Regions from separate parts of the Rhizobium sp. BK049 genome, predicted to be linked through region 1. Evidence: predicted binding sites of a transcription regulator. Region 1 holds the regulator's gene; the other holds the start of a gene.
What was found. The regulator PhoB, encoded in region 1, activates phosphate uptake and scavenging genes when phosphate is short. The targets are predictions, from matches to a motif close to TGTCATNNANCTGTCAT.

Region 2: a site for PhoB is predicted at 2,250-2,266, ahead of FHT70_RS08220 (UDP-2,3-diacylglucosamine diphosphatase). Genes of this name have one in related genera too.

Annotation. Positions count from the first base shown of each region.
Region 1 is NZ_JACHYV010000033.1:52,037-57,304, reverse strand. Features, by position in the region: gene pstA (phosphate ABC transporter permease PstA) at 1-361, shown strand, start outside; gene pstB (phosphate ABC transporter ATP-binding protein PstB) at 377-1,192, shown strand; gene phoU (phosphate signaling complex protein PhoU) at 1,237-1,950, shown strand; gene phoB (phosphate regulon transcriptional regulator PhoB) at 2,076-2,759, shown strand; gene FHT70_RS26825 (GcrA family cell cycle regulator) at 3,382-3,915, opposite strand; gene FHT70_RS26820 (aspartate aminotransferase family protein) at 4,340-5,268, shown strand, end outside.
Region 2 is NZ_JACHYV010000006.1:57,028-62,295, forward strand. Features, by position in the region: gene FHT70_RS08205 (FAD-binding oxidoreductase) at 1-748, shown strand, start outside; gene FHT70_RS08210 (phosphoglycerate mutase family protein) at 797-1,546, opposite strand; gene FHT70_RS08215 (hypothetical protein) at 1,727-2,059, opposite strand; gene FHT70_RS08220 (UDP-2,3-diacylglucosamine diphosphatase) at 2,327-3,139, shown strand; gene FHT70_RS08225 (MFS transporter) at 3,305-4,522, shown strand; gene dgcA (N-acetyl-D-Glu racemase DgcA) at 4,474-5,268, opposite strand, start outside.

The DNA.
Region 1 (5,268 bases):
GCCCTCGATCCGCGCTGCAGCTCTCGGCCTCGGCGCCTCGAAAATGCAGATGGTGTTCCACCATGTCCTGCCGCTCGCCATGCCCGGCATCCTCACCGGCACGATCATCGGCCTGGCGCACGCGCTCGGCGAAACCGCGCCGCTGCTCTTGATCGGCATGGTCGCCTTCGTCGCCAACGCGCCCGCGACACCGCTCGAGCCCTCGACGGCCTTGCCCGTGCAGGTCTATATGTGGGCGAACGAGGCCGAACGTGCCTTCGTGGAGCGTACTTCGGGTGCCATCATCGTCCTGCTCCTGTTCCTGGTCGTCATGAACATGGGCGCCATCCTCTTGCGTCGTCGCTTCGAGCGCCGCTGGTAAACGGAGTCAAACATCATGAACATGCTGACGGAAGCTGCAGTTGAAAAGGCGCTGGATCAGAAGATGAGCAACGTCCCGTATAAAATGATCGGAGAGGATGTCTCCGTATACTACGGCGAGAAGCGCGCGCTTTTCGACGTGAACCTGAACATCCGCGAAAACACCGTAACCGCCCTGATCGGCCCCTCGGGCTGCGGCAAGTCGACCTTCCTGCGAAGCCTGAACCGCATGAACGACACGATCGAGGGGTGCCGCGTTACCGGCAAGATCACGCTCGACAGCGACGATATCTATGATCCGGATATCGACGTCGTCGAACTTCGCGCCCGCGTCGGCATGGTTTTCCAGAAGCCGAACCCGTTCCCGAAGTCGATCTATGAAAACGTCTCCTACGGCCCCCGCATCCACGGTCTCGCCAAGTCGAAGGCCGATCTCGACCAGATCGTCGAGAGCAGCCTGCAGCGCGCCGGGCTCTGGAACGAGGTCAAGGACCGCGTGCACGAATCCGGCACGGGCCTCTCCGGCGGTCAGCAGCAGCGCCTGTGCATTGCCCGCGCCGTTGCCGTCAGCCCGGAAGTCATCCTGATGGACGAGCCCTGCTCGGCCCTTGACCCGATCGCCACCGCCAAGGTCGAAGAACTGATCCACGAGCTCCGCGAAAACTACACGATCGTCATCGTCACCCACTCCATGCAGCAGGCCGCGCGCGTCTCGCAGCGCACCGCCATGTTCCACCTCGGCAATCTTGTCGAGGAGAACGACACCGACAAGATGTTCACCAATCCGGACGATCCCCGTACCCAGGACTACATCATGGGTCGCTTCGGCTGATCACGGCCATCCGAAGCCTTCCCCTTATTCGAGGACAAAGCCCCATGGCATCGACACATATTTATTCTGCCTATGATGATGATCTGAAGTTCCTTTCCAGGCGGATTTCCGAAATGGGCGGCCTGGCCGAACAGATGGTCGCCGAATCCGTCCGGGCGCTAGTCAACGGCGATACCGCGCTGGCGCAGAAGGTCATCTCCGACGACGTGATCCTCGATCATACCGAGCGCGAAATCGGCGACAAGGCGATCGTCACCATCGCCCGCCGTCAGCCGATGGCGGCGGACCTGCGCGAAATCATGGGTTCGATCCGCATCGCCGCCGATCTCGAACGCGTCGGCGACCTCGGCAAGAACACCGCCAAGCGCGTCATCGCCGTGCAGAGCACCGGCGTGCCCCGCAAGCTCGCCCGCGGCCTCGAGCATCTCTCCGAGCTGGCGCTTGTCCAGCTCAAGGAAGTGCTCGACGTCTATACGACACGCGCTGCCGACAAGGCGACCGCCATCCGCGAACGCGACAACGAGATCGACGCCATGTACACCTCGCTGTTCCGCGAGCTCTTGACCTACATGATGGAAGATCCGCGCAACATCACGAGCTGCACGCATCTGCTCTTCTGCGCCAAGAACATCGAGCGCATCGGCGACCATGCCACCAACATCGCCGAGACGATCTACTACATGGCAACAGGCGCCCAGCCGGAAGGCGATCGCCCGAAGGATGACAGCGCCAACACCGTCGGCGCCGCGACGGAATAATCCTTCCAAGATTGCGTGCGCGCCCGTTCGGGGCGCGCAAAGAGGTCGCAGCCAATTTCTGAATTTGCGCAGGACGCCTGCTTATACCCCCAGTTTAAGGCTTGTGCGCGAGGAGACGGACACGCATGATCCCGAGAGTCGCAGTTGTTGAAGACGAGGAAGCGCTCAGCGTGCTCCTTCGCTATAATCTCGAAGCCGAAGGCTTCGAGGTCGATACCATCCTGCGCGGCGACGAGGCCGAAATTAGGCTTCAGGAGCGCACGCCCGACCTGCTCATCCTCGACTGGATGCTGCCCGGCGTCTCCGGCATCGAACTCTGCCGGCGCCTGCGCATGCGGCCGGAAACCGAGCGACTGCCGATCATCATGCTCACGGCGCGCGGCGAGGAGAGCGAGCGTGTGCGCGGACTGTCCACCGGCGCCGACGATTATGTCGTCAAGCCCTTCTCGACCCCCGAACTCGTCGCCCGCGTCAAGGCGATGCTGCGCCGTGCCCGCCCCGAGGTGCTGTCCTCGGTGCTGAAATGCGGCGATATCGAGCTCGACCGCGAAACCCATCGCGTCCACCGCAAGAGCCGCGAAGTCCGCCTCGGCCCGACCGAATTCCGCCTGCTGGAATTCCTGATGTCGTCGCCGGGCCGGGTCTTTTCCCGCTCGCAGCTGCTCGACGGCGTCTGGGGCCACGACATCTATGTCGACGAACGAACCGTCGACGTCCATGTCGGCCGCCTGCGCAAGGCGCTGAACTTCTCCAACATGCAGGACGTCATCCGCACCGTCCGCGGCGCGGGTTATTCGATGGAAGCCTGAGGCTGAGGGAGTGTGTGGGGTGGGCGTTCCCGCCAAACGCACGGCAGTACGGCTTGTGAGGCCCCCCTTGCCGTCGTCGATCGCAGCCGCTTCGTCGCCAGCGTCATTGCGCCGGCGAGGCTTATGCGTCTCGGCTCCACCTTTCCATCGCGCCTGCAGAGCCGACTTGTCCCAGCATCACCTCGCCTCCGTCATCCCAGGGCTTGACCTGGCTTGACCCTGGGATCCATGCGGCCGGCGCTGCGGGAACAGGGATGCATCCAACAGCAGGGAAATTATGGAAGCCGAGTGCTTGGTTGTGGATCCCAGGGTCAAGCCGGGTCAAGCCCTGGGATGACGGAGCGCGTGGTTGGCGCTCTCGCCAAACGCGCCGGTGGTGCAACCTGTAGCACCCGTTTTTGCCGCCGATCCATCGCCGCTGCAGAGCCGTCGCGCCATCGCCGCTGCAGAACCAGCTTCATCGCACTGGCGTGGCTTATCTGTCCAGGCACCACTTCTCCTCCAAGCCCCGGGATGACGGAGTGTGGGGTTGGCTTGGTTGCTAAACGCAAAGGTCACTTCCCCGCTCGAATAAAAAAACGGGCCGCTCGGCCCGTTTTTTATGTCCGGCGATGTCGCCTTCTCAGCTGACCCGTGCCGCGGCCCGGCGCCTTTCGTTGATCGGCTGATAGGCAAGCTTCTGATGATAGCTGCAATAGGGCGAATTGTCGGGGGACTCGCAGCCGCAGAAATGGAAATCTTCCTTGAGCGGGTCGCCGACCGGCCATTTGCAGGTGCGTTCGGTGAGCTCCGTCAGGCCGAGGCGGCGAGAAATCGGCACGACCACATTGCCGGCCGGCACATATTCCATTTCCTCGACGGCATCGACCTCGATCTCTTCCTTCAGCATCGTTGCGCCCTGTTGACGGGTCACGGTGCGGGTGGTGATCCGGGAGGCGTAATTCGGCGCGCGGGGCGCGGATGTCTGGCGCTTCGGCGTGCGCGCCGCGGTGGCCGTGCCGCCGGCCTTGGCGCGGCCGGGAAGGCTGAGCCTGTGCACCTTGCCGATAACGGCGTTTCGGCTGACGCCGCCAAGCTGCGCAGCAATCTGGCTGGCGCTCAGTCCTTCGGCCCAAAGCTTCTTGAGTTTCTCGACCCGCTCGTCTGTCCAGTTCATGCCCTGTCTCCACCTTTTGCGTTGGTGATGGCAGAATCCCTCACCGTTGTCCCGGAAGCCTCCGAAACAAGAAACGCTTGATCAATTTTGGTGACTAGTTCCGCCGCATGCAGTCTAGTAATTGAACTTTAACCTAGTGTGAGGCTGACTCCGTGACAAGAGTCGCGGGAATCCGGATGAATCGAATTTCAAGTTTTCCCCAACTTGCTGCCTCTGCGTGGCATTTCTGCAATAATGCCTGTTGAAGGCCGAAAGTGCCGCTGCACAAGCCTGCTGCATAGGCTAAGGCGCCAGTTTTGTTGACATTGCAGCGCGAAAAGGAAATAGTACCGCTCGCCGCCGAAAGGCGGCATTTTTGATTTTTTGGACCTGGTTTTGTTAGCCGGAGTCCGTGCAAGACAACATTGAACGGGAGACCCGCGCCATGGCTGAAGCCGCGCCGCTTTATGACACCTATTCTCGCGCCCCGCTGCGGTTCGAGCGAGGCGAGGGCGTATGGCTGATCACCGAGAGCGGCGAGCGTTATCTCGATTTCGGCGCCGGTGTCGCCGTCACCTCCGTCGGCCATGGCAACCCGCATGTGGTTGCGGCGCTGAAGGAGCAGGCCGACAAGGTCTGGCACCTCTCCAACATCTATGAGATCCCCGGCCAGGAGCGCCTCGCCAAGCGCCTGACGGACGCTACCTTCGCCGATAAGGTGTTCTTCACCAATTCGGGGGCCGAGGCGCTCGAATGCGCCATCAAGACCGCGCGCCGCTACCAGTTTTCCAAGGGCCATCCCGAGCGGTACCATATCATCACCTTCGAGGGCGCCTTCCATGGGCGCACGCTCGCGACGATTGCCGCCGGCGGTCAGGAGAAATATCTCGAAGGTTTCGGCCCCAAGGCTCCGGGTTTCGATCAGGTGCCGTTCGGCGACATCGAGGCCGTCCGCGCCGCCATTACCGATGCGACGGCCGCAATCCTGATCGAGCCGGTGCAAGGCGAGGGCGGCGTGCGTCCCGCCACCGGCGAATTCATGAAGGCGCTTCGCCGGATCTGCGACGAAAACGGCCTGCTGCTGATCCTCGACGAGGTCCAGACCGGCGTCGGCCGCACCGGCAAGCTCTTCGCCCATGAATGGTCCGGCATCACGCCCGATATCATGGCCGTTGCCAAGGGCATCGGCGGCGGTTTCCCGCTCGGCGCCTGCCTTGCCACGGCCGAGGCTGCCTCCGGCATGAAGGCCGGCACGCATGGTTCGACCTATGGCGGCAATCCGCTGGCCATGGCGGTTGGCAGTGCCGTGCTCGACGTCATCCTCGCCGATGGCTTCCTTGAGCATGTGCGCGACGTCGCGCTCGTCTTCCGCCA
Region 2 (5,268 bases), on a different contig from region 1:
GCATCCCTTCGCCGATGCGGAAAACGTTCTCAGGGAGTATCGCGAGGCGCTGGAAACAGCACCCGACGAGCTGACCTGCTGGGTGGTGATGCGCCAGGCGCCGCCGCTGCCGTTCCTGCCGGCCGAATGGCATGGCAAGGAGATATTGGTGCTTGCTATGTGCTATTGCGGGGACATGGCGGCGGGCGAAAAGGCGGCGGCGAGGTTGCGCGGGATCGGAAAGCCGATCGCCGACATTGTCGGCCCGATGCCGTTCATCGGCTGGCAGCAGGCATTCGACCCGCTTCTAACGCCCGGCGCCCGTAACTATTGGAAGAGCCAGGATTTCGCCTCCCTTTCCGATGCGGCGATCGAGGTTCTCATCAATGCCGTGCGGAAGCTGCCAGGGCCGGAATGCGAAATATTCATCGGCCATGTCGGCGGCGCCGCCGGCCGCGTGCCGACGGAGGCCACGGCATTTCCGCAGCGCAGTTCGCATTTCGTCATGAATGTCCATGCACGCTGGCGGGAAACCGAGATGGACGGAAACTGCATCGGCTGGGCGCGCGAACTTTTCGAGGCAACCAAGCCGCATGCTGTGGGCACTGCCTACATCAACTTCATGCCTGAGGACGAGACCGACCGGGTCGAAATGGCCTACGGGGCTAATTATGCGCGCCTTTCGGAAATCAAACTGCGCTACGATCCGAACAATTTGTTCCGGATGAATCAGAATGTGAAGCCGATGGCGGCGGTGCGAGCTGCTTGAAGACCCCCCCCAAACCGCTCCCCACAAGGGTCCCTTGTGGGGAGCGGTTTACCCACCACGCTTCGGCGTCATCGTCACGTCAGCGCCATAGGCATCGCGCAGCTTGTTCTCCTGTCCCGGCTGCCGGTCGGCGGCCTGGTGCAGCGGTATCGTGTCGTAGCCCTGCAAACGCGTTCCCTCGATCAGCGTAACGTCGGAATTCCCAGGATTGTCGGAGCGCTCGAACCAGTCGACGGAGTGGTGCAGGAAATTCATTTCGACCGCCCGGTTGGTGACCCCGTGGCCGACGATCGCGACGTTGTGGTCGCCGTTTTCGGCCTCGCGCATGACGGTCTGAAGGAAGAGACGCACCCGCTGCGCCACGTCCGCCCGGCTTTCGCCGTCCGGCGGCCGCGCATAGAACTTGCCGCTATTGTTGCGCAGCCTCGCCCATTTTTCGAACTCCTCGGGGAATTTCTGCTTCTGCTCGGCAAGGTCGTAGATTTCGGTGAAGAGGCCGAAATCCTGCTCGCGCAGAAGATAATCTTCCCTGACATCGCCGACGAAGTTTTCCGGAAGCGCTTCGAGTAGCGCATCCTTGCTCTGGCGCGTGCGCAGAAACGGCGAATACCAGATATGCAGCTTCTGGAATCCCTGGCTCGGCAGCCCTTTGAGGTACGAAGCGATGACAGCGCCTGCCTCAGCCGCCTGGCGATAGCCCCATTCAGTCAGCGGCACATTATGATCGCCGAATTGGCGGTAGGCCTGTTCGTTGATGTTGCCGAGGGATTCGCCGTGGCGAACGAGAAAGAGACGCATCGGCCATCCCGCTTTGTCGGACATGGAATCGTTGTCATCATGAACGCGCTCGATCGGCAGGGCAATATTGCCGGCCGAAAAGGGCGTAGCGTCTGGTCGCCGCTTGCCCCCAATCCGCTTGGCCGTCGATATTGTTCACTCGGTTCCAGATCGAGAAGCGAGAGGGCGTCTTCCGGGCTATCAGCGGCCCTGGAAGATCTTGATGAGTTTTGGCGTAAACCGGTGAGCCTTGATGTCGAGCAGATCCTGATACGTAGCGCGACCGGAGATCGCGGCCGTCAGATATCGCTGGCAGGCGATCCTCGGAGCGTCATTGTCGGAGACGTTTGTCACGATCCCCGCGGCGCGCCGCGCATTTGCATCGAAATCCTTTGTGCACACTTTGACGAACTCGTTTCTCGCTCTCGCGCTGCCTTGCAGCAGCGTGACTGTCGCATCATAGTCCTGCTGCGTCGGTGCACAGCCGGCAAGCAGTGCAATAGAAATCATTATTGTCGCGGTTCGGGCGCGCATCATCAATATCCCCAGGTTACGCCTTGATCGGCAGCTGCTGTTAATTTGATTCTCGGCATGCGGGAAAGATCCAGGACCTCGCGGCAAGAAATTATGCTAATCGGATTTCCGATATCGCTATTGCGGGCTTCGATGGGATCTGCGTTTACCATCAGACGGAACGGCGGGTTTGCAGGGCTTTTCCCCAGCTTGTCATCTTCCTGAAACACGAGTCTGGTTTTGGAAGGCTAGATGAAAGATGGGGCACGAGCACTGTTCGTGACAGACATGATGGAACCCAGACATTTCCGCACGCTCTTCATTTCCGATGTGCATCTCGGCTCGAAGGCCGCGAAGGCTGATTTCCTGCTAGATTTCCTGCGCTACCACGAAGCCGATACGATCGTGCTCGTCGGCGACATCGTCGACGGCTGGCGCCTGAAGCGCAGCTGGTACTGGCCGCAGGTCTGCAACGACGTCGTCCAGAAACTGCTGCGCAAGGCGCGCAAGGGCACGCGCGTTGTCTACATTCCCGGCAATCACGACGAATTCCTGCGCGACTTCCCGGGCATGCATTTCGGCGGCATCGAGGTCGTCGAGCGCATGATGCATGACGGCGCGGACGGCAAGAAATACCTGATCCTGCACGGCGACGAGTTCGACGTCGTTGTCCGCAACGCCCGCCTGCTCGCCTATCTCGGTGACTGGGCCTATGATACGGCAATCCGCATCAACATCCTGCTCGCCGCCGTCCGCCGTCGCCTTGGCATGCCCTATTGGTCGTTTTCCGCCTGGGCGAAGCTGCAAGTCAAGCATGCGGTCAATTTCATCGGCGAGTTCGAACGCGTCGTGGCTGAAGAGGCGCGCAAGAGCGGAGCCGACGGGGTGATCTGCGGCCACATCCACCACGCCGTCATCCAGGAGATGGACGGCATCCGCTACATCAACACCGGCGACTGGGTGGAAAGCTGCACAGCGGTTGCAGAGCATGAGGACGGCACGTTCGAACTGATCACCTGGCGAGCGCTTGCTAGCGCAGTGCCGGCGCTTACCGCAGTCGAGCGTCTCGAAGAGGCGGAACTCGCCGCGCAGGCAGCGTGATTTTACAGCCGTCGCAGTCGCGGCGGCTCGCCAGCAATTTAGCCGTTACCGCGAGGTAACAGGCCCAATTTATTTTCTAAAACGTTTCCGGACGGCTATTTCTCGCAATGGTCGCCCCCCGGGGTGGTGTGTTAGGAAAACATCTAGTTTCCTTCAGGTCCACCGATGATTCCCGCTCAACATTCTCCGGGTGAGGGAGCGCCGCCGCGCTTCCGGCTGCTCAGCGCGCTGTCCTATTGCGCGCCGCTGCTCGTCAATGGCGTCGTGCTGCCATTTTTCCCGGTCTGGCTGCAAACCCATAGTTTCAGTAACCGTGAAATCGGTATTATTCTCGCCATACCGATGGTGGTTCGAGTCCTGGTAGCACCTGTCGTCGCCATGATCGCCGACCGCATGAAGGAGCGCGCCACCGTGCTGCTCTGGTCGGGTGGCCTGTCGCTGCTGACGGCGATCGCGCTTTACTGGACGACCAGCTTTTGGCCGGTGACAATCGTCTTCGCGCTGCAGGGCGCCACCTTTGCGCCCTATGTGCCCGTGGTCGAATCGATCGTCATTTCAGGCGTGCGCCGCTGGGGGCTCGATTATGGGTCGATGCGCGTATGGGGCTCGATCGCTTTCATCGTCTCGACGCTCCTCGGCGGTCAGCTGATCGGCCGGGGGGGCGGCGGCATGGTGCTCGTCGTCATGGTGTTCGGCTTCACGATGACGGTGGCGATGGCGATCTTCTGTCCGCGGATCGGGCCCACACGGCGGCGCGGCCAGCCGATCGACCTGCCGGCCGCCACCGGCAGCGGGTTGCGCGAACCACATTTGCTGCTGCTCCTGATCGGAGTTGCCATCCAGCAGTCGAGCCACGCGGTGCTCAATGCTTTTTCCTCGATTTATTGGCATCAGCTCGGCTTTTCCGGCACCGAGGTCGGCTTGCTCTGGAGCGCCGGCGTTGCTTCGGAGGTGACGGTGTTCTTTCTATCGAAGCGTCTCAATCGGCGCTTCAATGCCTGGACATTGATCCGCTTCGGCTGCGCCATCAGCGTCTGCCGCTGGATCCTGTTTCCCATGAATGCCGGCTTTGCCGGCTTCTTCCTGCTGCAATGTTTCCACGGCTTCACCTATGCCTTCGTGCATACCGGCGTGCAGCGGAGAATCGTGGCGACGGTGCAGGAAACGCAGGAGGCCTCGGCGCAGGGCGCCTATTTCTTCTATGTCGGCATGGCGATGGGGTTGATGACCATCGCTTCGGGCTACCTCTACGCCTGGCTCGGCCTTGTCAGCTATTACGTCATGGCGCTCGTCGCGCTTTCCGGCCTCGGGCTGGTCATCTCAGCCTACTATCTTCAGCCCCAGAGGGTGCTTTCCGGCGGAAAGACCAGGGAAGCGGCGTAGCGCAGGCCGGGTTGGCGGTCGCGGGCAAGCAGCAGCGGGCCGTCGAGATCGACGAAATCGGCATCCTGCGCGAGCAGCACGGCTGGCGCCATGGCAAGCGAAGTGCCGACCATGCAGCCGATCATGATCGAAAAGCCGAGCCTCTCCGCTTCGGCCTTCATCGCCAAGGCCTCGGTGAGGCCGCCTGTCTTGTCGAGCTTGATATTGATCGCATCATAACGGTCGGCAAGGCTTGCGAGGTCTCCGGTGTGATGCACACTCTCGTCGGCGCAGACGAGCAGCGGGCGGCGGATTTCGGCAAGCAGCGCATCGCTGCCTGCCGGCAACGGTTGCTCGACGAGGGCGACGCCCGCCTCCGCGGCGATCTGCAGATGACGTTCCAGCACCGCCTCCGGCCAGCCCTCATTGGCGTCGAGAATGATCGCAGCATCGGGTGCGGCCGCGCGGACTGCGCGGATGCGGCTTTCATCGTCACCGGTTCCCACCTTGACCTTGAGCAGAGCGCGACCGGCATGTTCGCGCGCCTGCGCGGCCATCATTTCCGGCTCGCCGAGCGAGATGGTGTAGGCTGTCGTGAGCGGTTTGAGCGCCGTGAGGCCGAGGCGGGCGGCGACCGTTTGGCCCGTCCGTTTTGCTTCGAGATCCCAGAGAGCGCAATCCACGGCGTTGCGTGCGGCACCCGGCGGCATCGCCGACAAGAGGTCGTCGCGCGAAATGCCGGATTCGATCAGCGGGCGCGCTGCCTC